DNA from 4 places in the Diaphorobacter oryzae DSM 22780 genome. Region 4 is predicted to be linked to each of the others. Evidence: predicted binding sites of a transcription regulator. Region 4 holds the regulator's gene; each other region holds the start of a gene.
What was found. The regulator FNR, encoded in region 4, switches genes on or off when oxygen is low (the NO sensors DNR and NnrR bind a similar motif). The targets are predictions, from matches to a motif close to TTGATNNNNATCAA.

Region 1: the regulator FNR is predicted to act here: its motif matches at 2,162-2,175, upstream of BP68_RS08975 (CZB domain-containing protein).
Region 2: the regulator FNR is predicted to act here: its motif matches at 5,376-5,389, upstream of BP68_RS05175 (type IV pili methyl-accepting chemotaxis transducer N-terminal domain-containing protein).
Region 3: the regulator FNR is predicted to act here: its motif matches at 3,189-3,202, upstream of cyoA (ubiquinol oxidase subunit II).

The regions. Positions count from the first base shown of each region.
Region 1 covers NZ_JCANUL010000004.1:230,790-238,036, reverse strand. The annotation lists gene BP68_RS08990 (glutathione S-transferase family protein) at 1-309, opposite strand, end outside; gene BP68_RS08985 (helix-turn-helix transcriptional regulator) at 398-1,087, opposite strand; gene BP68_RS08980 (LLM class flavin-dependent oxidoreductase) at 1,091-2,092, opposite strand; gene BP68_RS08975 (CZB domain-containing protein) at 2,284-2,808, shown strand; gene BP68_RS08970 (GspE/PulE family protein) at 2,922-4,310, opposite strand; gene gspD (type II secretion system secretin GspD) at 4,314-6,692, opposite strand; gene gspN (type II secretion system protein N) at 6,697-7,247, opposite strand, start outside.
Region 2 covers NZ_JCANUL010000002.1:412,173-419,419, forward strand. The annotation lists gene BP68_RS05160 (putative bifunctional diguanylate cyclase/phosphodiesterase) at 1-1,683, shown strand, start outside; gene BP68_RS05165 (ChaN family lipoprotein) at 1,692-2,555, opposite strand; gene BP68_RS05170 (adenosylcobalamin-dependent ribonucleoside-diphosphate reductase) at 2,818-5,253, shown strand; gene BP68_RS05175 (type IV pili methyl-accepting chemotaxis transducer N-terminal domain-containing protein) at 5,423-7,247, shown strand, end outside.
Region 3 covers NZ_JCANUL010000008.1:51,649-58,895, reverse strand. The annotation lists gene tolQ (protein TolQ) at 1-129, shown strand, start outside; gene BP68_RS13440 (ExbD/TolR family protein) at 148-573, shown strand; gene tolA (cell envelope integrity protein TolA) at 595-1,554, shown strand; gene BP68_RS13430 (MFS transporter) at 1,685-3,016, opposite strand; gene cyoA (ubiquinol oxidase subunit II) at 3,327-4,373, shown strand; gene cyoB (cytochrome o ubiquinol oxidase subunit I) at 4,437-6,443, shown strand; gene cyoC (cytochrome o ubiquinol oxidase subunit III) at 6,436-7,071, shown strand; gene cyoD (cytochrome o ubiquinol oxidase subunit IV) at 7,072-7,247, shown strand, end outside.
Region 4 covers NZ_JCANUL010000001.1:94,479-101,725, forward strand. The annotation lists gene BP68_RS00475 (S8 family serine peptidase) at 1-1,128, opposite strand, end outside; gene BP68_RS00480 (RNA polymerase sigma factor) at 1,344-1,862, shown strand; gene BP68_RS00485 (RT0821/Lpp0805 family surface protein) at 1,887-2,687, shown strand; gene BP68_RS00490 (hypothetical protein) at 2,807-3,292, shown strand; gene BP68_RS00495 (hypothetical protein) at 3,500-3,835, opposite strand; gene fnr (fumarate/nitrate reduction transcriptional regulator Fnr) at 3,965-4,708, opposite strand; gene hemN (oxygen-independent coproporphyrinogen III oxidase) at 4,880-6,262, shown strand; gene BP68_RS00510 (sulfite exporter TauE/SafE family protein) at 6,266-6,988, shown strand; gene BP68_RS00515 (cyclic di-GMP phosphodiesterase) at 7,165-7,247, shown strand, end outside.

The sequences.
Region 1 (7,247 bases), on a different contig from region 4:
GAACATCCACCGGTGGTAGCTGCCGCGCTCGGCACTGCCCATGGGCGGGGCGAGGCGCTTTTCGGGAAACAGCTCGGCCAGGTAGGCGAGGGTGGCGGCCAGCTCGGTGACCACGGTATCGCCATGCACGAGGGCCGGAACCTTGCCCATGGGGTTGGTGGCGAGGTAGTCGGGGGACTTCATGGTGGTGCCGTATTCGAGCCGGATGGCTTCGTAGCGGGCGCCGCATTCCTCCAGCATCCAGCGCGTGATGGCGGCGCGGGAACGGGGGTGGTAGTAAAGCCGCAAGGGCTGGGTCGTGTCGTTCATGAGGGCTCCCGTCGGTTTGAAGGCATGGCGCACAGGCCATGGGAGCCACTGTAGGTGGGCATGCTGACAGTTTTTGTCAGCAGCAAGGTCAGCCGAGGTCGTAGCCCAGTTGCCGGGACCAGCGCTCGATCAGGCTGCTGCGGTGGTCGGGGTAGCGCTCCGCGAGGTCTGTGACGCAGCGCACGCGGTCGGGCCGGAAATGCCGGAAGTCCTGGCGCAGCTCGCACCAGGCGGCCAGGATGCGGCGGTCCCTGAAGAACGCCATGGCAAACGGCCAGACCCTGCGCTCGCTGGGCTGGCCTTTTTCGTCGGTGTAGTGCAGCAGCACCTTGTGCTGGCGCCGTATGGCCAGGCGCAGTGCGGTCTGCCAGGGCTCGGTCGTGGTGTCGTGGCACATGGATGGCACGAGCAGGCCGCTGGTATCGACCTCGATGCGCAGCTCCAGCGGCAGGGCGCTACGGATGCGGTCCAGCGCCGTGGCGGCCGATTGGGCCAGCTCGGGGTCGGCCTGGCGGCTGGCCCAACGCGCGCCCAGCAGCAGGGCCTCCAGCTCGTCGGGGGTGAACATCAGTGGCGGCAGCAGGAAGCCCGGCCGCATTTCATAGCCTATGCCCGGGTCGCCTTCGATGGCAGCGCCCTGCTCGCGCAGCGTGGCAATGTCGCGGTACAGCGTGCGCAGGCTCACCCCCAGTTGCCGGGCCAGTACCGGCCCGGGTTGCGGCAGGCGCGCGCGCCGCAGCTGGTCGATGAGCTGCAGCAGCCGGGCCGAGCGGCTCATGCCTCAGCGACCCATGGCCTGCACCGTGATGTCCAGGGAGCGCAGGCGCAGCTCGGGGTCGAACACGTCGCTGACCAGCATGAACTCGTCGGCGCCGGTGGCGCCCGCCAGCGCCGACAGGCCGGCTTGCACCGTCTGCGGCCCGCCGATCACGCCCACGGCCAGGAAGTCGGCCACGGCCGCGCGCTCCTGGTGGGACAGGCTTTCCAGGAAATTGTCCACGGGCGGCTGCAGCAGGCCGCGCTGGCCCGTGATGATGCCCAGCACACGCTGATAGGTGCTGCTGGCCAGGAACTCGGCCTCTTCGTCCGTGGGGGCGGCGATCACCGGCACGCCGATCGTCACGTAGGGCTTGTCCAGCACCGCCGACGGGCGGAACAGCCGGCGGTAGAGGTCGATGGCCGCATGCAGCATGCGCGGCGCGAAGTGCGAGGCGAAGGCGTAGGGCAGGCCCTTCTCGGCCGCCAGCTGGGCCGAGAACAGGCTGGATCCCAGCAGCCAGAGCGGCACCCGGGTGCCGGCGCCGGGCATGGCGACGATGCGCTGGCCTGGCTGCGCGGGGCCCAGCAGCTGCTGCAGCTCGGCCACGTCGCGGGGGAAGTCGGCCTCGGTCTCCGGGCGGTCGCGGCGCAGGGCGCGCATGGTGGCGCCGTCGGTGCCGGGCGCGCGGCCCAGCCCCAGGTCGATGCGGCCAGGGTAGAGCTCGGCCAGCGTGCCGAAGGCCTCGGCCACCACCAGCGGCGCGTGGTTGGGCAGCATGATGCCGCCCGAGCCCACGCGGATGGAGTGCGTGGCGCCGGCGATATGCCCCACCAGCACGGCCGTGGCCGAGCTGGCGATGCCCGGCATGTTGTGGTGCTCGGCCAGCCAGTAGCGCGCAAAGCCCAGCGTTTCCGCATGCCGTGCCGTGCGCACCGCTATCTGGAGGGCCTGGGCGACGGTGCCGCCCTCGCGGACGGCCACCAGGTCGAGCATCGAGAGTCGGGGCGGGTGTCGTGCAGTCATGCTTTGATTGTGGGCGGGGTGCGAAACCCGTGCAGCGCGGCAGGAATGAATTGTTGACAGTCGCATTGGTTGGCGATAGTCAATGCCAATTAAAATTAACTATTCGATAAAAATTTGTAACACGAAGCATGTTGTCACATATGCCACGCTGTGGCTTGGTAGACGCAACATGACCAATGGTGGGGGTGCGTATGGGATTCTTCAGCCGTTTGTTTCGGCCCCGGGCCGATGGCTTGCAGGTTTCTGAGGACTGGACGTCCCTGCCCGACAGCAACGCCAGTGAGCTGGTGCTCTACGACGCAGAAGCCAACCGGCTCATGGCGGAGTTCGATATCGACGTGGCCATCGTGAACCACGAGCGCTGGCTGCCCTGGCTGGCCGCGGCGCTGCAGGGCGCGCGCGATGAGCGCCTGCGGCCCGAGGTGGTGGTGGACGACAGCTGTTCCGAGCTGGGCCAGTGGCTGTACGGCAGCGGGCGGCTGGCGCTGGGGCATTTCCCGGCCTTCGACATGCTCATGCGCCGCCACCGCTTCTTTCACCAGCAGGCCGCCGCGCTGCTCCAGCATGCCGAGGCGGGCGAGGAGCAGCAGGCGGAGCAGGCCTACAAGGGCTGCCAGCACGCCTCGCGCCAGGTGGTTCTGCTGCTCAAGGAGCTGCAGCTGGGCCTGGCGCGCAACAGCGCACGCAAGCGCAGTGCGGAGCGCCTGGCGCGATGAACGCGCGGCCGGCCTGAAAAAAGAGGAGCTACTGACGCTTGCCAGTCAAGGGTTTCAGGCAGTTTTTGCCATGAAATTCATGTGTGGCAAGCGGTAGCAGCTATGTTTTTTGACTAATCCCGCGTCACGCGCAGCAGTTCCTCGCGGCTGGTGATGCCGGCCGCGATCAGCCGCTCGCCATCGTCGCGCATCAGCGTCATGCCGCCGGCCAGGGCCTGGGTGCGCACGTCGGACTCTGCCGCCTGGTTGTGGATCTGGGTGCGGATGGCGTCGTCCACCACCAGCAGCTCGAACACGCCGGTGCGGCCCGCGTAGCCCGTGTGGCCGCAGTGCTCGCAGCCCGCGCCGTGGCAGTGGCCGCAGTACTTGCGCACCAGGCGCTGCGCCAGCACGCCAAGCAGCGAGGAGGACAGCAGGAACGGCTCCACCCCCATGTCGGTCAGGCGCGTGACGGCGCTGGCGGCGTCGTTGGTGTGCAGCGTGGCCAGCACCAGGTGGCCGGTGAGCGAGGCCTGGATGGCGATCTGCGCGGTCTCGAAGTCGCGGATCTCGCCGATCATGATCACGTCCGGGTCCTGGCGCAGGATGGCGCGCAGGGCCTTGGCGAAGGTCAGGTCGATCTTGCTGTTGACCTGGGTCTGGCCCACGCCCGGCAGTTCGTACTCGATGGGGTCTTCCACCGTCATGATGTTGCTGCGCGTGGCATCCAGCCGCGCCAGCGCCGCATACAGCGTGGTGGTCTTGCCCGAGCCCGTGGGGCCGGTCACGAGGATGATGCCGTGCGGCTGCCCGATCAGGTGCTCGAAGCGCTCCAGCACCTCGCCCTGCATGCCCACGGCCTCCAGGGTCAGCTTGCTCTCGCTCTTGTCCAGCAGGCGCAGCACGGCGCGCTCGCCATGGGCGTTGGGCAGGGTGGACACGCGCACGTCGATGGCGCGCGTGCCGATGCGCAGGCTGATGCGGCCGTCCTGGGGCAGGCGCTTTTCGGAGATGTCCAGGTCGGCCATGATCTTCAGGCGGCTGATCAGGGCCGCGTGCAGCGCGCGGTTGGGCTGCACCACCTCGCGCAGCGTGCCGTCCACGCGAAAGCGCACGCTGGAGTGGCGCTCGTAGGGCTCGATGTGGATGTCGCTCGCGCCGTCGCGCACGGCCTGCGTGAGCAGGGCGTTGAGCATGCGGATGATGGGCGCGTCGCCGGCGGATTCCAGCAGGTCCTCCACGGCGGGCAGCTCCTGCATCATGCGCGAGAGGTCGGCGCCTTCCTCGACCTCGCTGACCACCGATGCGGCGCTCGATTCGCTTTGCGAGTAGGCGGCGCTGATGCGCTGGGCCAGCGCCGCGGCGTCGAGCGGCATGAACTGCTGCACGGCGTGCTTGCGCAGCACCTCGGACAGCGCGCCGGCATCGGGTGCGGGGCCGTGCCACAGCACGAGCTGCTGGCCGTCATCCTCCAGCAGCAGCTGGCTGGCGCGCGCGAAGGCGTAGGGCAGGGGGTGGCGCATCGCTTACTGCGGGCTGTACGGTGTGGCGCCCGGTGTGGCGCCAGGCGTCGTCACGGGTTGCGTGCCGGCAGGGCGGGGCGGCTCGGGCGCGACCGGCCCCAGCGGCGTGGGCACGGCCACGGGCTGCGTGCCCGCGCCGCCGGCACCGCCGGTAGCACCCGCGGGCAGCGGCGGCAGCACGGGCGCCTCGGAGACCGAGCGCATCACCGCGCTGGGCGCGGGCTGGGTGTTTTGCTGCAGCGCGCGGATGGCCTCGTAGCGGTCCACCATCAGGGCGTCGCTGGTGGCGGTGTCGCGGATCACCATGGGGCGCAGGAAGACCATCAGGTTGGTCTTCTGGCGCGTGCGCTTCTCATTGCGAAACAGGCCGCCCACCACGGGCAGGTCGCCCATCAGGGGCACCTTGTCCTGGCCCAGCGAGTAGCTGTCTTCCAGCAGGCCGCCGATCACGATCACGCTGCCGTCGTCCACGAGCACGGTGGATTCGATGGAGCGCTTGCTGGTGGACGGCCCGTTGACGTTGGTGAGCGTGTCCGCCGCGATCTTCGAGACCTCCTGGTACAGCGTGAGCTTCACGGTGCCGTTCTCGTTGATCTGCGGACGCACGCGCAGCATCAGGCCCACGTCCTTGCGCTCCACGGTGGTGAAGGGGTTGACCGCGCCGCCGCTGCCGCCCGTGTTGGCGTACGAACCGGTCACGAAGGGCACGTTGTTGCCGATGATGATCTGGGCCTCTTCGTTGTCCAGTGTCATCAGGTTGGGCGTGGAGAGCACGTTGGCGTCGCCCGTGTTCTCCAGGAAGTTGGCCAGCGCGCCCAGGTAGTACTTGCCGTTGATGCGCGGAGCGATGGCCAGGTTCAGGCCCGGCGAGGGCTTGGCGGAGGCGATGGAGGTCACGTTGCCGCTGGCGGCGGCCAGGGCCAGGTCCAGGATGTTGGTGCCGGTCACGCCCGAGTTGTTGCCCAGCACGCCCAGCGTGCTGCCGTAGTTGCCCATCACGCCCTGCCACTGGATGCCGAACTCGGCCACCTTGTTGGCGCTGACTTCGACGATCAGGCTTTCGATGAGCACCTGCGCGCGGCGCCCGTCCAGCTTGTCGATGACGGCGCGGAGCTGGCGGTACAGCGGCTCGGGCGCGGTGATGACGAGCGAGTTGGTGGTCGGGTCGGCCTGGATGATGCCGCCGGTGGAGGGCTCGTTGCCATTGCCGCTGCCGCCCAGGCCGGCGCTGCCGCCCGCGCCCAGGCCCGAGCCGCCGGCATTGCCGCTGCCCAGGCCGCCACCCAGGCCGCCGCCCTGGCCCATGCCAGAGCCGCTCGTTTGCATGCGGCCGCTGCTCAGGCCGCCGGCGCTGCCGCCGCCCGTGGTGGCACTGCCGCTGTTGCCGCTGCTGCCGCCCGAGCCGCCGGTGAGCGCGGCGCGCAGGGTAGAGGCCAGCTTCACGGCGTCGGCGTTCTTCAGGTACACCACATGGATGTTGCCGCTGGCGGCCGAGCTGCCCGGCGTCGCGGGCTGGTCCAGCTTGGCCACCAGCGAGCGCACCAGCGCCACGCGCGCCGGGTTGGCGGCGCGCACGATCAGCGCGTTGCTGCGCGGCTCGGCCAGCAGGGTGGTCTTGAAGGCGGTGTCCGTCTGGCCCTGGGCCACGGCCGGCGCGGCCCCGGTGCCGCCGCTGCCTTCGATGAGGCGCGACACCAGCGGCGCCAGGTCGGTGGCGATGGCGTACTGCAGCGGAATCACCTCCACGTCGCTGGCGTTGGAGACATCCATGGCCGCCACGATGCGCGCCAGGCGCTGCAGGTTGTCGGCGTAGTCGGTGATCACCAGCGAGTTGTTGCCGGGGTTCACGTTGATGGTGTTGTTGGGCGTGATCAGCGGGCGCAGCACCGGCACCAGGTTGTTGGCGTTCTCGAAGTTGAGCTTGAAGATCTGCGTGACGATCTGCCCGCCGGCGGGCGTGCCGCCCATGCCGCTTTGCGACACGCTCACGCTGCCGGTTTGCAGCTTGGCGTCGGCCTCGGGCACGACCTTGTACAGCCCCGCGGCCTCGACCACCGTGAAGCCCTGCATGCGCAGCGCCACCAGGAACTGCTGGAAGGCGGCGGCCGGCGGCACGGCCTTCTCGGTCACCAGGGTGATCTGGCCCTTCACGCGCGGGTCCACCACCACGTTGCGGCCGGTGATGGTGGCCATGGTGCGGGCCACGGCCTCGATCTCGGCGCCGGCGAAGTTCAGCGTCACGGGCTCGCCCGGTTGCACGCTGCCGTTGTTCGCCTTGGCAGAGGTTTGGGCATGAATTTGGGTGCTAGCGCATACCAGCAAAGCGCTGGCAGCTATCGAATGCAGAGCATTCTGCAGGTGACGTCTGGACAAGGGATTCATAGGGTCACCCCACGGTGATGATGGAACGCGCACCGCTGCGCTTTCCGATGATATTCAAAAGATTGGCCAGCGCCGCCTCGCGTTCGGGCGCGGCGCTGGCCTCGCCGGTGAAGCGCAGGCGCTGCCCCACCCACTGGCCGTTGCCGGACAGTAGCAGCGCGCCGTCCAGCGTGGACAGCTGCAGCGTGGGCGCGCTGCCGCCCTGCAGCAGCAGGCGGTAGCTGCCCATGGGCCGCAGCGTGGACAGCCGGGAAGACATGCCCAGTGCGTCCAGTTGCGCCTGTCCGTGCATCAGCATCCGGCCCGAGGCCCATTCCAGCGCCAATCCGCTGGTGGAGAGCTGCAGCCGCCCCTGGGGCTGGACCGTGTTCCAGGGCGTGCCCAGGCCGCTGAGCACGGCCGCGGGCCACTGGCTCTGGCCGTCGGCCACTTGCACGCGCACCGCGCCCAGGCCCAGGGCCGCGCGCAGTTGCACAGGGGCGGCCGGCGTGCAGCAGTCGGCCGTGATGCGTGCCTGGGCGCCGGTCCATGTCGGGCGCAGCTGCCACTGCAGCC
Region 2 (7,247 bases), on a different contig from region 4:
CAGCGGCTGCGCCTGGCGGCGACGGTGGTGGACAACACCATCGAGGGCGTGGTGGTGACCGATGCCGAGAGCCGCATCCTGTCGGTCAACGCCTCGTTCACGCGCCTGCTGGGCTACACCGAGGACGAGCTGCTGGGCCGCACGCCGGGTGTGTTCAAGTCCGGGCGGCACGACAAGTCGTTCTACGAGGCCATGTGGGACTCCATGCGCCGCACGGGCCACTGGCAGGGCGAGATCTGGAACCGGCGCAAGAACGGCGAGATCTTTCCCGAGCGCATGTCACTGTCGGCCGTGCGCGGCGAGGGCGGGCAGGTCACGCACTACGTGTGCATGTTCACCGACATCTCCGAGGACAAGGCGCAGCGCGAGCGCCTGGAGTTCCTGGCGCACCGCGACCCGCTCACCGGCATCGCCAACCGCGCGCATTTTGGCGAGCTGCTGGCCGATGCCGTGCGCGATGCCGGCGCGCGCGGCGAGCGCATGGCGCTGCTGCAGCTCAACCTGGATCGCTTCAAGGACGTGAACGGCAGCTACGGCCATGTCGTGGGCGACGACGTGCTCAAGCACATCGCGCGTCAGCTGCAGGCGGCCCTGCGGCCGGGCGACCTGCTGGGCCGCATGGCCGGTGACGAGCTGGCCGTGCTGGCGCGCAACCTGCGCCGGCCCGAGGACGCCATCGCCGTGGCGCGCGAGCTCATCGCCGCCGTGGCGCGGCCCTGGCGCTCGCCCGACGGGCTGGCCGTGGTGGCCAGCGCCAGCGCGGGCATCTGCCTGTATCCCGACCACGCCGGCGATGCCCAGCTGCTGCAGCAGGGCGCGCATGCCGCCGTCTACGGCGCCAAGGCCCAGGGGCGCGGCGCCTGGTGCTTCTTCCATGAGGGCATGACCCAGTCCGCGCGCGAGCGCCTGGCGATGGAGGCGCGGCTGCGCCAGGCGCTGCGCGACCCGGGGCAGCTGCAGGTGCATTACCAGCCGCAGGTGGACATCGCCAGCGGCCGCATCGTGGGGGCGGAGGCGCTGGTGCGCTGGTTCGCGCCCGACACCGGCAGGCCCGTGTCGCCCGCGCAGTTCATTCCGGTGGCCGAGGCCACGGGCCTCATCGGGCCGCTGGGCGAATGGGTGCTGGCCGAGGTTTGCCGCCAGGGGCAGGAATGGCTGGCCCAGGGACTGCAGCCGCTGACGCTGTCGATCAACATCTCGCCGCACCAGTTCCACCTCACGGACCTCAGCGGCAGCGTGGCCGCGGCGCTGCAGGTGTCGGGCTACCCGCCGCAGGCGCTGGAGCTGGAGATCACCGAGTCGGCCCTGGCCGCCCACCCCGAGGAGGCGCGCCAGATGCTGGAGCGCCTGCGCGCCCAGGGGCTGCGCGTGGCGGTGGACGACTTCGGCACCGGCTATTCCTCGCTGGCCCACCTCAAGCGCTTTCCCATCGACGTGCTGAAGATCGACCAGGGCTTCATCCGCGACATTCCGCGCAACGCCGACGACATGGCCATCAGCGCGGCCATCATCGCCATGGGCCACAGCCTGGGCCTGTCGGTGCTGGCCGAGGGGGTGGAGACGCCCGAGCAGCTGGCCTTTCTGCGCGAGCGCGGCTGCGACACCTTCCAGGGCTATCTGTGCAGCCGCCCCGTGCCGCCGGCTGAGTTCGCGCAGCTGCTGGAGGCGCAGCCGGTGGTGTGAGCGTGGGCTTACTTTTGCGTGGCGGAGCCGGGCCAGCGGGCCCGCAGGTCGGTGCAAGGGTCCTGCGGCGGCAGGGCCGGCGTGTGGTGGATGTAGTCTGCTTCTGATTTGATAGTTTCTTGCGCTTGCCCCGCCTGGGCTATGGCCACTTTTGATGTGAAATCCGTTGGTAGCCAGGTGGGCACGCCCAGGCCGCGCCGCGCATGGCCGTAGCCCGCTACCAGCAGCACCGTGCGCCCGTTCTGGCGTGCGGCGAGCAGCGTCTGGGCCAGGCTGGCGTCGCGCGCCAGCTGCACCCGCACCATGGGCGCCAGCCGGTCGGCGGGCAGCAGGCCGCAGTGGCCCGCGTCGATGGCCTCGCGCTGCCGCGCCAGCGCCGCGGGCGGCAGATGGGCGTCCAGGGCCTCGTCCCGCATGGCCGCGCGCATGCGCTCGCGCGGCAGGTTGCCGCCGCGCACCGGCACGCCGGCCGCCACGGCGGCCATCACCACCGGGGCGTAGCGCTCCCAGGGCCAGGCGGCCTCGTTCCACCGCAGGGCGGCGCGCACCTGTTCTGCACTGGCGTGCGGCGGCAGGCCGTCCGTGGCGGTGCCCGCGTCGGCCATCTCGATCACCACGGCCGCCAGGCGGCCCCGCGCGGCCAGCCAGCGCACGGTGTCTTCCTGCCAGCGCTGGTGGGCGGCGGCGTCATGCTGCTCGCCCAGCAGCAGCGCGTCCACGGCAGGCCAGCGGTCGAGCTGGGCCCGCCAGGCGGCGTCGCTCTCGGCCGGGGCCCGGGGGAGCGCGCAGCCCTGCAGCAGGGCCAGCGACAGGACCGGTAACAGCGCGGGCAACAGGCGGCGCAAAGCGGGGAGGAGCGGAGTGGGGCGCATGCCCCATGGTAGGGCGTGGCGGCAATGCAACCGTTGGTAATTTTTTCCTGCGCGGCGGCGCAGCGGCTCGTCCATGTGCTCTCCCGCGCGTCTCGCGGCTGGCGTGCTACAGGAATCGGAGAAACGCCGGCCGGCGGCCGGAGGGCGGCGCAGGGTCTTGATCCGCGTGTGGGGCAGGGCGCGGGTGGGCGGTGTACAAACGGGGATTGCCGCCGCGCTCGGGTCGCGGCGTGCCTGTCAGACATCTTCGGAGCCCCCCGCCATGCAACGTGAAATCACCGACCTCGCCCCCAGCCTGCCCGTCCAGCCCATCAGCCTGGACGTGCTGAAGGAGAAATACTTCAAGGACGGCGAGAGCGATGTGGAAGACCTGTACCGCCGCGTGGCGCGCGCCCTGGCCTCGGTGGAGCGCGAGGACCTGCGCCAGACGCTGGAGGCGCGCTTCCTGGACAACCTGCGCGCGGGCGCCATCGGCGCTGGCCGCATCATGAGCGCTGCCGGCACCGACATCCAGGCCACGCTGATCAACTGCTTCGTGCAGCCCGTGGGCGACTGCATCCAGGGCGTGGACGACGCCGGCTACCCCGGCATCTACGAGGCCCTGCGCGAGGCCGCCGAGACCATGCGCCGCGGCGGCGGCGTGGGCTACGACTTCTCGCGCATCCGTCCGCGCGGCGCGCTGGTCAAGGGCACGGCGTCCATGGCGTCCGGCCCGTGCAGCTATATCAATGTGTTCGACCAGTCCTGCTCCACCGTGGAGAGCGCGGGCGCGCGCCGCGGCGCGCAGATGGGCGTGCTGCGCATCGACCACCCGGACGTGCTGGACTTCATCACCGCCAAGCGCACGCCGGGGCGCTGGAACAACTTCAACGTCTCCGTGGGCGTGCCCGACGCCTTCATGGAGGCCGTGGAGCAGGACCGCGACTGGGAGCTGGTGCACGGCGCCACGCCCGGCACCGAGCTGCAGGCCAAGGGCGCGCACCAGCGCGCCGACGGGCAGTGGGTGTACCGCACGGTGCGCGCGCGCGAGCTGTGGGACACGGTCATGAAGTCGGCCTACGACTTCGCCGAGCCGGGCATCCTGTTCCTGGACCAGATCAACACCGACAACAATCTGCACTACACCGAGTCGATCCAGGCCACCAACCCCTGCGGCGAGCAGCCGCTGCCGCCCTACGGCTGCTGCGACCTGGGCCCCATCATCCTGACGCGCTTCGTGCGCAACCCCTTCGGCCTGCACGGCGAGGCGGCGTTCGACTTCGACGCCTTCGAGCAGGCCGTCGCCACCCAGGTGCGCGCGCTCGACAACGTGCTGGACGTGACCTTCTGGCCGCTGCCGCAGCAGCAGGCCGAGTCGGCGGCCAAGCGCCGCATCGGCGTGGGCTTCACCGGCATGGGCAACACCCTGGCCATGCTGTGCAAGCGCTACGACCGCCAGGACGGCCGCGACATGGCGGTGCAGATCGCCGAGCGCATGCGCAACGCGGCCTACCGCGCCTCCGTCGAGCTGGCCAAGGAAAAGGGCGCCTTCCCCAAGTTCAAGGCCGACGGCTACCTGGCCAAGGGCACCTTCGCCAGCCGCCTGCCCGAGGACATCCAGAAGTCCATCAAGAAGCACGGCATCCGCAACAGCCACCTGCTGTCCATCGCGCCCACGGGCACGGTGAGCCTGGCCTTCGCCGACAACGCCTCCAACGGCATCGAGCCGCCGTTCTCCTGGACCTACACGCGCAGGAAGCGCGAGGCCGACGGCAGCAAGAGCGAGTACGTGGTGGAGGACTACGCCTGGCGCCTGTACCGCACGCTGGGCGGTAATGTGAGCCAGTTGCCCGACTACTTCGTGAGCGCCATGGACATGGCGGCCGGCGACCATGTGGCGATGATGGAGGCGGTGCAGCCCTTCGTGGACACGGCCATCTCCAAGACCGTGAACGTGCCCGAGGACTACCCCTACGCCGACTTCAAGGGCCTGTACCTGCAGGCCTGGCACTCGGGCCTGAAGGGCCTGGCCACCTACCGCCCCAACAGCATCCTGGGCGCCGTGCTGGAGGTGCCGGCCGCCGAGGCCAAGCCCGCCAAGAGCGAGCCCGCGCCCGAGCCGGCGCAGCCCATCGACCCGATGCGCATCGTGATCGAAAGCCGCCCCAAGGGCGGGCTGTCGGCCGTGGCCGAGAAGATCGAGTACTGGACCCAGGAAGGGCACAAGCGCCTGTACCTGATCGTCTCCTTCCTGCCGGTGCCCGATGGGCGCGGCGGCACGGTGGACCGCGCCATCGAGTTCTTCATGCCCGTGGGGCAGAGCAGCGAGTCGCAGCAGTGGATCACCTCCAGCATGCGCCTGCTGTCGCTGGCGGCGCGCGGCGGCTTCCTGGAGCGCGCCCTGTCCGACATGCGCAAGGTGGCCTGGGACCGCGGCCCCGTGCGGCTGGGCACCCACGAAAAGGCCGACGGCACCCACGTGCCGCTGTGGCACGACTCCGAGGTTGCGGCCATCGCCTACGCGGTGCAGAACATCCTGGCGCGCCGCGCCGACGCGCCCCAGCAGCAGGTGCTGCCGCTGGACGAGCCGGTCATGTCCACCGGCATGCCGCCCGCCATGGCAGGCAAGAAATGCCACGAATGCGGCGCCCATGCCGTGATCCGCAAGGACGGCTGCGACTACTGCACCCAGTGCGGCGCGCTGGGCAGCTGCGGCTGAGCCGCGTTCGCCCTGTAGTCATTGAATTGCTATTAAATTAATAGCTATTAGCGCTTGCTGGGTGGGCGCTACATGCCTTTTTGGCATGTAATGAGAGGGCGGTGGCCACGGCATGGATGTGCTTGATAAAAGTCAAGACATTCCGGGCCTGCGTGCCTACACTGCCGCCATGCGCAAGAAGCCTTCGCTGTCCGCCAAGCTGCTGGCCATGGGCACGGTGTTCCTGCTGGTGGCCCTGGCGTCCATCGGCTTCACGCTGTGGGTGACCTGGCAGCTCGAGGGCGGCGCCGCGGCCGTGAACGAGGCCGGGCGCCTGCGCATGAACATGCTGCGCATGGTGCTGGCGCAGCAAAACGAATCCCCGGAAGAGTTCGTCCTGCTCGAGCAGCGCTTCGAGGCGGGGCTGGAGCTGCTGCGCACGGGCGACCCCGCGCGGCCGCTGTTCGTGCCCTGGAGCGACGACACGCGCGAGCGCTATGAGCATGTCAGCGCGCAGTGGCAGGCCATTCAGCAGGAATGGAAGGCGGCGGCACCGGCCGAGAGCGGCGCCGCCGCCGTGGCGCGCGGCGACGCCTTCGTGCGCGAACTCGACAGCTTCGTCGAGGCGATCGAGGTGCAGATCGTGCGCTGGACGGCGGCGCTGCACCTGTTCCACCTGTTCATGGTGGCGCTGGCCATCGGCTCGGCCGTGACCTTCATGGCGCTGAGCTACCTGCTGGTGCTCAACCCCGTGACGCGGCTGCAGCAGGCGCTGGCGCGCGTGCGCCAGGGCGACCTGTCCACCCGCCTGGAGGTGGAGACGGACGACGAGTTCGGCCAGCTGGCGGCGGGCTTCAACCTCATGGCCCATGCGCTGCAGGCCTCGCACGAAGACCTGGAGCGCAAGGTGCGCGAGAAGACCGCCAGCGTCGAGGTGCGCAACGAACGCCTGTCCGCGCTCTACGCCGTGAGCGCGCTGGCGGCGGAGGCCGGCAGCCTGGAGGTGCTGGCCCAGGGCTTCGCCCAGCAGATCCGCCGCGTGGCGGGCTGCGACGCGGCGGCGGTGCGCTGGTCCGACGAGGCCAACGAGCGCTACGTGCTGCTGGCGGCCGACGGCCTGCCCCATGCCCTGGCCGAGCAGGAGCATTGCCTGAACACGGGCTCCTGCGAATGCGGCCAGGAACGGGAGCAGGCGCGCATGCGCGTGATTCCCATCACGCCGGTGGGCGGGCTGCAGCTGCCGCACTGCCGCGAGGCGGGCTTCGAGACCGTGGTCAGCATCCCCGTGCAGCTGCACCAGCGGCTGCTGGGCGAGGTGACGCTGTTCTACCGCACGCCGCTGGAGCTGTCCGAAGGCATGCGCGAGCTGCTGTCCACCATGGCGCGGCATCTGGCCAGCTCCATGGAGAGCCTGCGCGCCACCGCGCTGGAGCGCGAGGCCGCCGTGGCCGAGGAGCGGCAGCTGATCGCGCGCGAGCTGCACGACTCCATCGCCCAGTCGCTGGCCTTCCTCAAGATCCAGACCCAGCTGCTGCGCGATGCCGTGGCCAAGGGCAATGCGCAGGCCCGCGACCGCAGCATGGCCGAGCTCGACGTGGGCGTGCGTGAATGCTATGCCGATGTGCGCGAGCTGCTGGTGCACTTTCGCACGCGCACCCAGGACGAGGACATCGAGGACGCGCTGCGCGCCACGCTGTCCAAGTTCGAACACCAGACCGGCGTGGCCACCGTCCTCGGCATGTCGGGGCAGGGGCTGCCGCTGGCACCGGACGTGCAGATCCAGGTGCTGCACATCGTGCAGGAGGCGCTGTCCAACGTGCGCAAGCATGCCGGCGCGCGCCGTGTGGAACTGCGCGTGCAGCGCCACCCGCGCTGGCGCTTCGAGGTGCAGGACGACGGCAGCGGCTTCGACCCCGCGGGCGTGCCGCCCGATTCGCTGCATGTGGGCCTGGGCATCATGCGCGAGCGCGCCCAGCGCATCGGCGCCAGCCTGCAACTGACTTCCCGCCCCGACG
Region 3 (7,247 bases), on a different contig from region 4:
ATCGCCTACAACCGCTTCGCGCGCGACATCGACCGCGTGGCCATTCACCAGGAGACCTTCATCGAGGAGTTCTCCAACATCCTGCAGCGCAACCTGGGCACGCAGCCCGGCTCCGCGTCGGGCCTTTGAGCCGAAGGGAGGCAGCCTATGCCAGCCATGGCCTCGCGCGGCGGATCGCGCCGCCGCTCCATGAACGAAATCAACATGGTGCCCTTCATCGACGTGATGCTGGTGCTGCTCATCATTTTCATGGTGACGGCCCCCATGCTCACGCCCAGCTCGGTGAACGTGCCCTCCGTCGGCAAGGGCACCAAGGTGCCCAAGACGCGCGCCGACGTCATCGTCGACAAGGATGGCAGCGTGCGCTTCAAGGCCGACGGCAATGAGCGCACCGTGCCCCTGGAGCAGCTGGGCGCCACGGCCAGGAACTGGCTCAAGGACCAGCCGGAGGACACCCCCGTGCTCATCAGCGCGGACAAGAACGTCTCTTACGACTCCGTGATGAAAGCCATGTCCGCGCTGCAGGGCGCCGGCGTCGCGCGGGTTGCCCTGGCCGTGAAGAGCGGCAGCTGACGACAAGGAACCCCCTCCCGCATGCACGCGACCAACGACCGCGACCAGTTTGCCCCTCCCCGCCCGCCCGGACGCCTGCGGGCCATCGCCCTGGCGGTGCTCGCGCACGCCGTGCTCGTCGGCGCCCTGACCTGGGGCGTGCAATGGAAGAGCAGCTCCGACCAGCCCGCGGTCGAGGCCGAACTCTGGTCCGCCGTGCCCCAGCAGGCCGCGCCGCGCGCCGTGGAGCCGCCGCCACCACCACCCCCTCCCGCGCCGGAGCCGAAGCCCGCCCCCGCGCCGCCGCCTCCCCCACCACCGCCACGCCAGGTGCAGCCCGACACGCGCGAGGCCGACATCGCCCTGGAACGCGAGAAAAAGCGCCTGGAAGAGCAGAAGAAGAAGCGCGAACTGCAGCTGGCGCAGGAAAAGCGCGAACGCGAGCGCAAGGAAGAGGAACGCCGCGAGCGGCTGGAGCAGGAAAAGAAGGAACGCCTGGCCCAGCAGCAAAAGGAAAAGGCCGAACGCGAGAAAGCCGAGAAGGAAAAGGCCGCCAAGGCCGAGCAGGAAAAGGCCAAGAAGCTCGCCGAGGACAAGCGCCGCAAGGCCGAGGAGGCCCGCGAGGCCAAGGAAGCCAAGGAGCGGCACGAGGCGAATGTGCGCCGCATGCAGGGCCTGGCCGGCGCCACGGGCGGCGAGACGGCCACCGGCACCGCGCTGCGCAGCTCCGGCCCGTCGGGCAGCTATGGCGGCAAGGTGGCGGCCAAGGTGCGCCCGAACATCGTCTACCCCGACGTGGTGACGGGCAACCCGCGGGCCGAGGTCGAGGTGCGCGCCGCGCCCGACGGCACCATCGTCGGCGCGCGCATCACCCAGTCCAGCGGCAACAAGGCCTGGGACGACGCCGTGGTCCGCGCGCTGCAGCGCACCGAGACCCTGCCGCGCGACGTGGACGGCCGCGTGCCCTCGTCGCTGGTCATCGGCTTCCGCCCCAGGGACTGAAGCAAAAAAGAGAGCTGCCCGCGCTTGCCCCATATGGCTTTCAGGCTACTTATTTTCTGAAAGCCTTTGTGGACAAGCGTGAGCAGCTATCAAGTTTGCACGACACCCTGGCCGCGCGACCGGCCCGGCGTCAGCTGCGCTGCTCAATCATGCGGTTGATGCGCAGCGCGCCCAGCGTGCACACCACGCCCGACAGCAGATACAGCGTCACCGCACCCAGGCCGAAGCGCGCCGACAGGCCCAGCGCCACCAGCGGCGCGAAGGCCGCGCCGATGAGCCAGGCCAGGTCGGACGAAAGCGCGGCGCCCGTGTAGCGGTAATGCGCGGAGAAGTTGGCCGTCACCGTGCCCGACGCCTGCCCGTAGGACAGCCCCAGCAGGATGAAGCCCAGCAGCAGGAAGACATTGCCGCCCAGGTCCCCGCCGCCCAGCAGCCAGGGCGTGGCCAGGCTGAAGACGCCGATCAGCGCGGCCATGGAGCCCAGCAGGTTGCGCCGGCCCACGCGGTCGGCCAGCCGGCCCGACACCGCGACCGCGCCCACCGCCAGGAAGGCGCCGAGGATCTGCACGCACAGCACCTCGGTCATGGAGCGCTCGGAGTACAGCGAGATCCACGACAGCGGGAACACCGTCACCACATGGAACAGCGCGAAGCTGGCCAGCGCGGCAAAGGCGCCCAGCACCACGTTGCCGCCCTCGTCGCGCATCACGCGGGCCACGCCCACGGGCGCCAACTCTTTTTCCTCCAGCAGCTCGGCGTAGGACTGGCCCACCACCAGCCGCAGGCGGGCGAACAGCGCCACGACGTTGATGGCGAAGGCCACGCAGAACGGGTAGCGCCAGCCCCAGTCCAGGAACTCGGTGGTGGACAGGCTGCCGTACAGGTATGCGAACAGGCTGGCCGCCAGCACGAAGCCCAGCGGCGCGCCCAGCTGGCCGATCATGGCGTACCAGCCGCGGCGGTCCGGCGGCGCCGCCATGGCCAGCAGCGACGGCAGGCCGTCCCAGGAACCGCCCAGCGCCAGGCCCTGGCCGAAGCGCAGCACCGCCAGGGCCACGATGGCGGCCACGCCGGCCGCCTGGTAGCTGGGCAGGAAGGCCATGCCCACCGTACAGACGCCCAGCACGAACAGCGCCAGCGTGAGCTTGGTTCCGCGCCCCCAGCGCCGCTGCACCGCCATCGAGATGGCCGTGCCGAAGGGCCGCGCGACGAAGGCGATGGCGAAGACGGCGAAGGCCGCCAGGGTGCCGTTCAGGGGCGACAGGAACGGGAACAGCAGTGAGGGAAAGACCAGCACGCAGGCGATTCCGAACACGAAGAAGTCGAAATACTCGGATGAGCGCCCGATGATCACGCCCACGGCGATCTCGCCGGGGGTGACATCCTCGTCCGTATGGGCGCGCGACAGGGAGGCCGCATCCTCATGGCCATAAACGGGGAATGCGATGGAACCGCTACTCATATCCGTGCTCCTTGGCTTAGCTGACACAAGCTCGTTCTACACTCAAGCCCTGCCGTCAACAAGTGCGCTTTCACTGAGGATGGAGAGGGGAAAACCCTGCCGCCGCATCGGCCATCGCCGCAGCCGCCCCACGGCGCGCAACCCGCGCCCGAAGCGCCGCCAAGGCCATTGTTTGACCATGGACAAAATGTCCAATCGACAAACGCGCTAGGCGTATTACATTTGCCCCCGTCCAGTAATTCACGTTTACACCTAAGGTGACGCCGCGTGCGCGCGGCGCCGCCGTGAACGTTTTTGTCACGCCCCTAGCATGCTCAAAATGAAGAAACTCCGCGGGCCCGCCTGGCTCGCCGCGGCACTCGCCGCAGCCAGCCTGGCTGGTTGCAGCAAGGCCGTCGTACTGAACCCCGCGGGCGATATCGCCGCCCAGCAGGGCAACCTGGTGGTCACCGCCACCCTGTTGATGCTGATCATCATCGTGCCGGTGATCATCCTGACGCTCCTGTTCGCCTGGAAATACCGCCAGAGCAACACCGAGGCCGAGTACGACCCGGAATGGCACCACTCCACCTCGCTGGAGCTGGTGATCTGGACGGTCCCGCTGATGATCATCATCGCCCTGGGCGCACTGACCTGGATCGGCACCCACAAGCTCGACCCCTACCGCCCGCTGGACCGCCTGGACGCCCAGCGCGCCCTGCCCGCGGACGTGAAGCCGCTGGAGGTGCAGGTGGTCGCGATGGACTGGAAGTGGCTGTTCTTCTACCCCGAGCAGGGCATCGCCACCGTGAACGAGCTGGCCGCGCCGGTGGACCGCCCCATCCTGTTCAAGCTCACGGCCACGTCCACCATGAACGCCTTCTACGTGCCCGACCTGGCCGGCATGATCTACGCCATGCCCGGCATGCAGACCGAGCTGAATGCGGTGATCAACAAGCCCGGAGTGTTCCACGGCCTGGCCTCGCACTACAGCGGCCCGGGTTTCTCCGGCATGACCTTCAAGTTCCACGGCCTGAGCAATGCCGACTTCGCCCAGTGGGTGGACAAGGCCAAACAGGAGGGCCAGCCGCTGGACAAGGGCACCTACCTGAACCTGGTCAAGCCCAGCGAGCGCGACCCCGTGCAGCGCTTCTCCACCGTGGAAGAAGGCCTGTACAACAAGGTGCTCAACCGCTGCGTGGAAGACGGCCAGATGTGCATGCACGACATGATGGCCATCGACGCACGCGGCGGCGAGGCCTTCCTCAAGGCCTCCGGCCTCACCCTGCCGCAGGACGTCTGCACCGCCGTCAATGCGCCGCAGATCCTCGCCGCGCTGGACGCCCGCGCCACCCCCGAGGCAGCCACCCCACAGTGAGTTTGACGGGCCTGGCGGCGCCGGCGCAATCCGGTGCGGGGCCTACTAGCCAAGAGATTCGATATGTTGTCTGAACAAACTACCCCAGCCCACTGGCTGTTGGGTCGCATCACCTGGGACTCGATCCCGATGGCGCACGAACCCATCGTGCTGTGGACCTTCATCGCGGTGGTCCTGGGTGGCATGGTGATGCTGGCCGGCCTCACCAAGTTCCGCCTGTGGGGCCCGCTGTGGCGCGACTGGATCTGCTCGATCGACCACAAGAAGATCGGCATCATGTACATGATCCTGGGCCTGGTCATGTTCCTGCGCGGCTTCGCCGACGCGGTGATGATGCGCCTGCAGCAGTCCATGGCCTTCGGCGAGAGCATGGGCTACCTGCCGCCGCACCACTACGACCAGATCTTCACCGCCCACGGCGTGATCATGATCTTCTTCGTGGCCATGCCCTTCGTGACGGGCCTGATGAACTATCTGGTGCCGCTGCAGATCGGCGCGCGCGACGTGTCCTTCCCGTTCCTGAACAACTTCAGCTTCTGGATGACCACGGGCGGCGCCGTGCTGGTGATGATCTCGCTGTTCCTGGGCGAGTTCTCCACGTCCGGCTGGCTGGCGCTGTCCAACCTGGGGGCACAAAACCCCGGGGTCGGGCTGGACTACTACATCTGGGGCCTGCAGGTCGCGGGGGTGGGCACCACCTTGTCGGGCATCAACCTGATCGTGACCATCATCAAGATGCGCGCGCCAGGCATGAACCTGATGAAGATGCCCGTCTTCACCTGGACCGCCCTGTGCACCAACGCGCTGATCGTGGCCTCGTTCCCGGTGCTGACCGCAGCCCTGGTGCTGATGTCCCTGGACCGCTACCTGGGCATGAACTTCTTCACGAACGACCTGGGCGGCAACCCCATGCTGTACGTGAACCTGATCTGGATCTGGGGCCACCCCGAGGTGTACATCCTGATCCTGCCGTGCTTCGGCGTGTTCTCCGAGATCGTGTCCACCTTCAGCCGCAAGCGCCTGTTCGGCTACACCTCGATGGTCTACGCCACGGTGTGTATCACCATCCTGTCGTACCTGGTGTGGCTGCACCACTTCTTCACCATGGGTTCGGGCGCGAGCGTGAACACCTTCTTCGGCATCACGACGATGATCATCTCGATCCCGACGGGCGCCAAGATCTTCAACTGGCTGTTCACCATGTACAAGGGCCGCATCCGCTTCACGGTGCCCATGCTGTGGACGATCGGCTTCATGGTGACCTTCGCCATCGGCGGCATGACCGGCGTGCTGCTGGCCGTGCCCCCGGCCGACTTCGTGCTGCACAACTCGCTGTTCCTGATCGCCCACTTCCACAACGTGATCATCGGCGGCGTGGTGTTCGCCGTGTTCGCCGGCATCAACTACTGGTACCCCAAGGCCTTCGGCTACAAGCTCGACGAGTTCTGGGGCAAGTGCTCGTTCTGGTTCTGGCTGGTCGGCTTCTGGGTGGCGTTTACGCCCCTGTACATCCTGGGCCTGATGGGCGTGACCCGCCGCGCCAACCATTTCGAAGACCCCTCGCTGCAGATCTGGTTCGTCATCGCCGCCTGCGGCGCCGGCCTGATCGCGCTGGGCGTGGCCTGCTTCTTCATCCAGCTGATCGTGAGCCACTTCAAGCGCGACCAACTGCGCGACGAGACCGGCGACCCCTGGGGCGGCCGCACGCTGGAGTGGGCCACCTCTTCGCCCCCGCCGCAGTACAACTTCGCCTTCACACCCGTGGTGCATGAGATCGATGCCTGGTGGGACATGAAGAAGCATGGCTACCAGCGCCCGCTGACGGGCTTCCAGCCGGTCCACATGCCCGCCAACACCGGCGCCGGCATCGTGATCGCGGGCCTGTCCACCCTGCTGGGCTTTGCGCTGATCTGGCACATGTGGCCGCTGGCCATCGCCTCGTTCGCCGCCACCATCCTGGCGTCGATCATCCACACGTTCAACTACAAGCGTGACTACTACATCCCGGCCGCCGAAGTGGCCGCCACGGAAGACGCACGCACCCAGCAGCTTGCAGCAGCCCATGTCTAATACGCACACCCTCCCCACAGGCGGCGCGGCCGCCCTGGCGCAGCGCGAGTACCACCTCGCGCACGAGCCCCATCCCGAGAACGGCACGTCCCTGGGCTTCTGGCTCTACCTGATGAGCGACTGCCTCATCTTCGCCGCGCTGTTCGCCACCTACGGCGTGCTGGGCCGCAGCTATGCGGCCGGCCCCACGGGCGCGCAGCTGTTCGACCTGACGCTGGTGGCCATCAACACGGCCTTCCTGCTGATGTCGTCCATCACCTTCGGCTTCGCCATGCTGCAAAAGCAGGCGGGCAACGTGAAGGGCACGCTGACCTGGCTGGCCGTCACCGGCCTGCTGGGCCTGGCCTTCCTGGGCGTGGAGCTGTACGAGTTCGCGCACATGATCCACCAGGGTGCCACGCCCCAGCGCAGCGCCTTCCTGTCGTCGTTCTTCACGCTGGTCGGCACGCACGGCCTGCACGTGACCTTCGGCCTGATCTGGCTGGTGACGCTGATGATCCAGATCAGCAAGCACGGCCTGATCCATGAGAACAAGCGCCGCCTGAACTGCCTGTCCATGTTCTGGCACTTCCTGGACGTGGTCTGGGTCGGCGTGTTCACCTTTGTGTACCTGATGGGAGTGCTGTAAATGAGCGCACAGACAACGCACGCCGGTCACGACGACCACCACGAGCACGATGACCTGCACGTCGCCAAGGGCGACTACGTCAAGGGCTTCATCCTGGCGGTCATCCTCACCGTGATTCCCTTCTGGCTGGTGATGGGCAACGTGATCGAAAGCCGCACCACGGCCGTCCTGGTGCT
Region 4 (7,247 bases):
CTGCCCCAGCACCATGCGCCGCACGCTCGCGGGCGTTTGCCCCTTCCGGGTCAACAGGCTGGCAATGGCTGCGCTCACATGCGGTGCCGCAAACGATGTACCACTGCGGACTTCGCTGGTGCCGTCTGCATCGGCGGTGGCCAGTCCCACTCCTGGGGCGGCCAGGTCGACATGCGCTCCCCGCCCTGCACGGTGATAGACATGGCGTTCGCTGTTCACCGCAGTCACCGCGATCACGCCCTTGTACGCGGATGGATACTGCGGCGCTGCCTGCGGCCCCCGGTTGCCCACGGCCGCGACGGTCATGATCTGGCGTCCATGTACGCGATCCAAGGCGTTCTCCAGCAACTGGTTGGCAGCGCCGGCAAAGCTCATGTTGATCACCTTGACTCGCCGGGCAGCCAGCGCATCCAGCGCCGCCACAAGATCCCAGGCATCCATGCGTTCATCCCCCAGCTTGCCGCGATGGAACGCGTCCACCGCCAGCAGTCGCGCGCGCGGCAGCAGTCCTTGCAGCTCCCGCGTTTGCCCCACCAGCAAGCTGGCGACGGCGGTTCCGTGCTCCGGACTGGAGGCGCGCTGAGCGTCATCCCGCCCTGGTAGACCAAGAAGCTCGATGCTTGCACCGCGAAGTGAGGCGTGAGCTGGATCGACACGTGTATCAATCAGACCAATCGCCGGCGCCTGAGCGCACCGCCCCATGCGTTGGGGCCAACGCACCAGTTGATGGGCCACGGGTCCTGACGCATCCGTGCTGCTGCGGTAGTAATGGTTGTGGTCGACAAGCAGCTTGCTGTCTAGCGCCCTGACCTCGGATGTCGCATCGCCCATCAGGGCATGCAGGGGCACGCGAAGGAGCGTGACTGAGCGCCCCAGCAGGGCATTGTGACGTTGACCGAGCAACACATAGCCGCGCTGCTGTAGCGCCGCGAGTTGAGGCGAAGTCAGGCCGGCCACCACGATTTCACGAAATGCCTGGTCCATCTGATGCGGCGCCAGGGCATCTCCCCCACCGCCGTCTGTACCACCGGTGGCACCGCCGCCGTCGCCGCCATCACCGTCGTCGGCAAGCACTGCAACGCCCTGCGAGAAACCACCGGGCATCCAGGACAGCAAGGGCGCCAGCATCAGTCCCAGGCATAGACAAGTGCGACAAGCGAAGCGTGCAAAAAGCATGGTGTGGCAGCAGGATTTTCAGGGGGGCAGATAGACTCCGCCACCAACGTTGGACGAGCCCGTTTATTCCCACGGAATAAATTGCCAGCGCGCGCGTCTACACATCCATCTGGCAGCGCCATGCCGCAAGGATCTGGCAACAAGAACAGGAAAAAAGGGCCGCAATCATGCAACACAACCTGGGGGCGGCATTGGTGGATGCCTTGCCCCGACTAAGGCGATATGCACTCGCTTTAACACGCAATGGCGACATGGCCGACGATTTGGTGCAGAGCGCCTGTGAGCGCGCACTGGGGGCGGGTGGACCTGGTGACGTGGACACACCGCTGCTTGCCTGGCTATTCACCATCATCCGCAACCTGTGGCTCGACCGCCTGCGTCGGAAGCAGACGGAGGGAGTGCAGGCCGATATCGACGAGCATGCCGAGTCTTTGGCGGGTACAGGCGGCGAGGATCAGCGCGTGGATGCGCGACGCCGGCTCGAGCGAGTGCAGCACGCGCTGGACCGACTGTCCAGCGAGCAGCGCGAACTCATCCTGCTCGTTTGCGTGGAAGAGCTTTCCTACAAAGAGGCAGCGACCGTCACCGGTATACCCATGGGCACCGTGATGAGTCGTCTTGCGCGCGCACGGATCAAGCTCGCGGAACTGGCGGGATTGGCGCAGACAACGGCAGATGCCATCTAGACATCGTGAGAGGTCACACAGCTTATGACTGAAATACATTGGAGTGACGAGCAGCTCGTTGCCTATGCCGACGGCGAACTGCCAGCTGCCGAACAAGCAGCCTTGGAAGCGGCAATGGAGCGCGACATGGCGTTGGCCGAGCGCGTGGCATTGATGTTCGAGACCCGCGAGTTGAGCCGAGAGGTCTTTGACGCCCAGCTCAAGGACACGCCCGTGCCGGCGGCCCTTCTGGCCTCCGTCCAAGCCATGGTTGAGCAAGATCGCGCACAAAAAGAGCGTGACACGCCCGCTGCCAGCAGCGCACGCCGTGCACCGCAACGCACGCCCTGGTGGCGTCAACTGGCACAGCGGCTGTCGGACTATGCGTTGCCTGCCGGAGCATTTGCGTCGGTCGCTGCAGGCGTACTCGGCTTCATGTTGGGAACGGGTAGCCAAGCCCCGGTCGGCACGCTTGCGGCTGTCGGGGCCACGGTGCCGCCCTCACTGGCAGCGCTGCTGGGAACATTGCCTGCAGGGCAGTCATCGCCTCAGTCCCCTGCCGTGACTGTGGTGGGCAGCTATCGCGATGCTGCGGGCACTTTGTGCCGGGACTTTTCAGTGAGGCCCGATGACAAGGATCGGGTGGAGGCTGTGGCCTGCCTCATGGGCGATGGTCAATGGCGTTTGCGCTTTGCCGCCTTGGCCGATGATGGCGCCAATGGGTTCACGCCGGCCTCGACAGACTCCGCCGTCGAGAGCTACCTGAAAAGCATCGGTGCGGAGGAGCCCCTGGATCCGGCCCGGGAGCGGGAGGCCTTGGCATCAGCCAGCCAACGCGTTCCCTAGAAAAGAGATCTGCATCCAGGCTGGATGGAATAAATCATGAAGTCGCGCGTCAACGACACAGACCCGGCACTCGCCACCGCGAGCCGGGCCTGCAATCTGTCGCCAGTGATGACCGCTCCATGCCCCATCGATCCTCACCATCCAGCCTCATTTGTCCTAAACGCCGTACCGCGAACATCGCCGTCGCGATCGTTGCCATCCTGGCAATGACCGGCTGTGCGAGCGCTCCTCAAAAAGCGGTTCTATATCCACAAGGCCGTAGCCAGGCAGCCCAGGAACGCGCCAACCATGCGCTGCAGGCGTGTGAACGCCGAGCTCAAAACGACGTGGGTCGCAATGACCGCAATCTCGCCCAAGGCAAGACTGGCCGAACGGGTAAAGCCATCCTGACGGAAGGCGCTGCAGAAGCGGCCGAGGCCGCCACTTCCGGCTTGATCAAGAACTCTGGCGACCTGTTGCGAGGAACGCTTGCCGGCGGCGTCGGAGGTTTGGTCGGCGCAGCAGTCAAAGTGGGCGCCGGCTGGAACAAAGCCGATCGCGTGTACGAGCGCTATGTTGAACAATGCATGAAAGACCGGGGGCACATTGTGCTGGGGTGGCGCTGAGGTTTTTCCTCGCTAGATGCATGCCCCATCGGTTTCTGCACTTGCTACCGCCGGTCTGAGTCGCCTTTGTCCCGGTGCTTTTGTGAATCTCCGGCAAGATGCCGTAGGACTTTGGTGCGTGGCATCAGGCTCATGGGGGCAGAAGTGGACGGCTTGAGGCCTTAAAAAAGCCCACCGGCGGTGGGCTTGGCAGGCTGGAAAATGGCCTCAGCGTCCCTGTGCCTTCATCTGGTCGCAAGCCTGCTTTTGCTGTGGCTTGCTCATGCTGGCCCAGCGTGTCTTAAATTCACCGGAAAATTGGGCGTAGCTGCGGTCGTATTCCGCGGGGGAGGCCTGCATATCCTTGATGGCGGCGGCACGTTGGTTCGCCCGCGCGGTCTCCACGTCCTTTGCACTCATGTGACCGCAAGACTGGGCCAGTCCGTTCATGCTGGCCGCGAGCCGCACCACCCCCGCCAGCAGCGCTTTGTCGGGGTTATCTTCGTCATTTGCGTAGGCCATCCCGGCCGTCAATGCCAGGGCTACAGCCAGAGCTGTCTTCATTCCTCTCAGTCCTTTCCCTCTTGTTGACCCGCTTTAACGGCGAGCGGGCACAAGAGGATGGTAAGCGCGTGTACTTGTCGCAGCGTGCAACAAGTTGCAACGCGGACTGTGAGGATTCTCTGGCGCAGTCTAGTGGCAGGCCTGCTGGCTGTTCACGATGCGCTTGAGGGCGTCGGTGTCCACGATGCGCACATGGCGCTGTTTGACCTCGACGATTCCTTCCTCCACGAACTTGGAGAAGGTGCGGCTCACGGTCTCGAGCTTGAGACCCAGGTAGCTGCCGATTTCCTCGCGTGTCATGCGCAGCACCAGTTCGGACTGAGAAAATCCACGAGCATGCAGTCGCTGCACCAGATTCAGCAGGAAGGCGGCCAGGCGCTCTTCGGCACGCATGCTGCCCAGCAAAAGCATGACGCCATGCTCGCGGACGATTTCGCGGCTCATGATCTTGTGGACATGGTGCTGCAGTGCCGTGACCTCACGCGATAGTTCTTCGATACGGTCGAACGGCATGACGCAGACCTCGGCATCCTCCAGCGCCACGGCATCGCAGGTATGCCGGTCGCTCACGATGCCGTCGAGGCCGATGATCTCGCCGGCCATTTGGAAACCGGTGACCTGATCGCGGCCGTCTTCTGTTGCAACACAGGTCTTGAAAAAACCGGTGCGGATCGCAAACAGGGAGGCAAAGGGCTCGCCGTTGCGAAACAACGTGCCGCCCCGTTTGACCTTGCGGCGCACGGCCACGATCTCATCGATGCGTTTCAATTGCTGGTCATCCAATCCCAAGGGCATGCACAGTTCGCGCAGATTGCAGTTGGAGCAAGCAACTTTGATGGATTGCAGGTTGGTGTGCATGGGGACCCTGTTCATGTCGCGAGCTTACCTCTGAAAGCCATTGAGGCAGGAATATCGCAGGCCGTTGAAAGACTTTGAGCCAAGGTCAAATTGTCGCTATGCGGACCTTGTGAGCGCTTGATCAATGTCAAGGACGCTGGAGTGACTCTACGGCACAGTGCATGGCAAATGCAAGGAACCCCCGCCATGACAGTCATTACAACTGAGCTTTTGCGGCGCTTTGACGTCTCTGGGCCACGCTACACCTCCTACCCGACGGCAGACCGTTTCGTGGAGGCGTTTGGCGAGAGGGAGTACATCCTGGCGCTTCAACAACGCCGTGTGGGCTCGGTGGCGAAGGCGATGCCGCTTTCGCTGTATGTTCACATCCCGTTTTGCGAATCCCTATGTTACTACTGTGCCTGCAACAAGATCATCACCAAGCACCCGGAGAGGGCTGAGGCCTATCTGCGCTATCTGAGCCGCGAGATTGATCTGCACACAGCCCATTGCGGCGTGGGACAGCATGTCAGCCAGCTGCACTTTGGCGGGGGGACGCCCACCTTCCTGTCGGACGATGGCCTGCGTGAGCTGATGGGCATGCTAAAGCGCAGTTTCGTGCTGGTTCCGGGAGGAGAGTATTCGATCGAGGTGGATCCTCGGACCGTGGATGAACAGCGGTTGGCCTTGCTGGCTGAACTGGGCTTCAACCGATTGAGCTTTGGTGTGCAGGATTTCGATCCCGAGGTGCAGAAGGCGGTCCACCGCGTGCAGCCTGCGGAGCAGGTTTTCGCCCTCGTGGAGAGTGCGCGCAAGCTGGGTTTTGAGTCGGTGAATGTGGACCTGATCTACGGATTGCCGCGCCAGACGCCGGAGTCTTTTGACCGTACGCTGGAGCAGGTGACCCAACTGCGGCCGGACCGTATTGCACTCTATGCCTATGCGCATCTGCCGGAGCGCTTCAAGTCGCAGCGGCGCATCGTATCGGCAGAGTTGCCCATGGCATCGGCCAAGGTGTCGATGCTGGCGCGCTCCATCGATGTGTTCATGAAGGCCGGGTACGTGTACGTGGGCATGGACCACTTCGCGCTGCCGGAGGATGCACTGGCCGTGGCCAAGCGCCAGGGCCGGCTGCACCGCAATTTCCAGGGGTACAGCACCCAGCCCGATTGCGATTTGATCGGGTTGGGCGTCTCGGCCATTGGTCGTGTGGGCGCCACATACAGCCAAAACGTCAAGACGCTCGACGAATACTACGATGCCATCAACCACGGGCATCTGCCGGTGGCGCGGGGGCTGGCGTTGACGCGGGACGACCTGGTGCGCCGCGCGGTCATCATGGCCTTGATGTGCCAGGGGGAGGTGTTGTTCGAGCCCTTGGAGCAATCCTGGCTGATTGATTTTCGCCGCTATTTCGAGACGGAGCTGCAGCAACTCGAGGAGATGGCAGGGCAGGGGCTTGTGAAAATCAACCCCGAGGGCATAGAGGTGACGCCCATGGGGTGGTATTTCGTGCGTGGCGTGGCGATGGTGTTCGACAAGTATTTGCAGGCCGACCGCAATCGAGCGCGTTTCTCGCGCATCATCTGACGCATGTTCCTGGCTCTGGTTTCGACGGCTTTCCTCATGGGTTTGATGGGGGGTGGGCACTGCCTTGCCATGTGTGCTGCCCCCTGTGGTGCGTTGACGGGACTGGGAGCGGCACCGGCCAGCAGCGAGAGAGTCGTGCAATGGATGCCGCGCGGCTCGGTTCTGCGGCGCAACCTGGGCTTCCATCTGGGGCGCTTGGCGGGATATGGCGCTGCGGGCGCATTGGCTGCTTTTGCCATGGAACGGCTGGCGTGGCTGAGCCAGAACAGTTCTGCCTTGCGCCCGGCGTGGAGCATGCTGCATGTGCTGGTGCTGGCGTGGGGGCTGTTGATGATGTTGCAGGCGCGGCAGCCTGCGTGGATAGAGAACGCCGGACGGGCTGTTTGGGGCAAGGTGAGGTCGCTGGTGTCGCAGCCCGGCGGACTGTTTATGACGGGGTTCGCCTGGGCTTTGCTGCCTTGTGGCTTGCTCTATACCGCGTTGCTCACGGCTGCCTTGAGCGGCAGTGTGCTGCGTGGGGCGCTATGCATGGTGCTTTTCGGCATTGGCAGCGGGATCTGGTTGGTGGCCGGGCCCTGGATGTGGGGGCAGTTTCGGGCCCGGGTGGGATCGGTGGGGGGGGCATGGGGCCCGAGGCTGGCCGGGTTGGTGCTCTTCTTGATGGGGGGCTGGGCCTTGTGGATGGATGTGGTACATGGACAACCCGCCCCATGGTGTCTGCCATGACGTGCACCCTGGTGACGTGAGGCGTGCGCATTTGTTGAATCTGTAACTTTCAGGCAACGCCAGTAACTGGTGATAATGGTTCAAAATGGTATGACTTTGGGGTGGAGCCCGCTTAGCCCAAACCAGCTGAAGTGAACCAATCCGTCTTGCTCGATATCGATGCGCTCCGTGTGGGCATGTTCATCCAACTGGATGTAAGTTGGATCAACCATCCCTTTCCGATGAGTAGCTTTCGGGTGTCATCGCACGAGCAGATCCG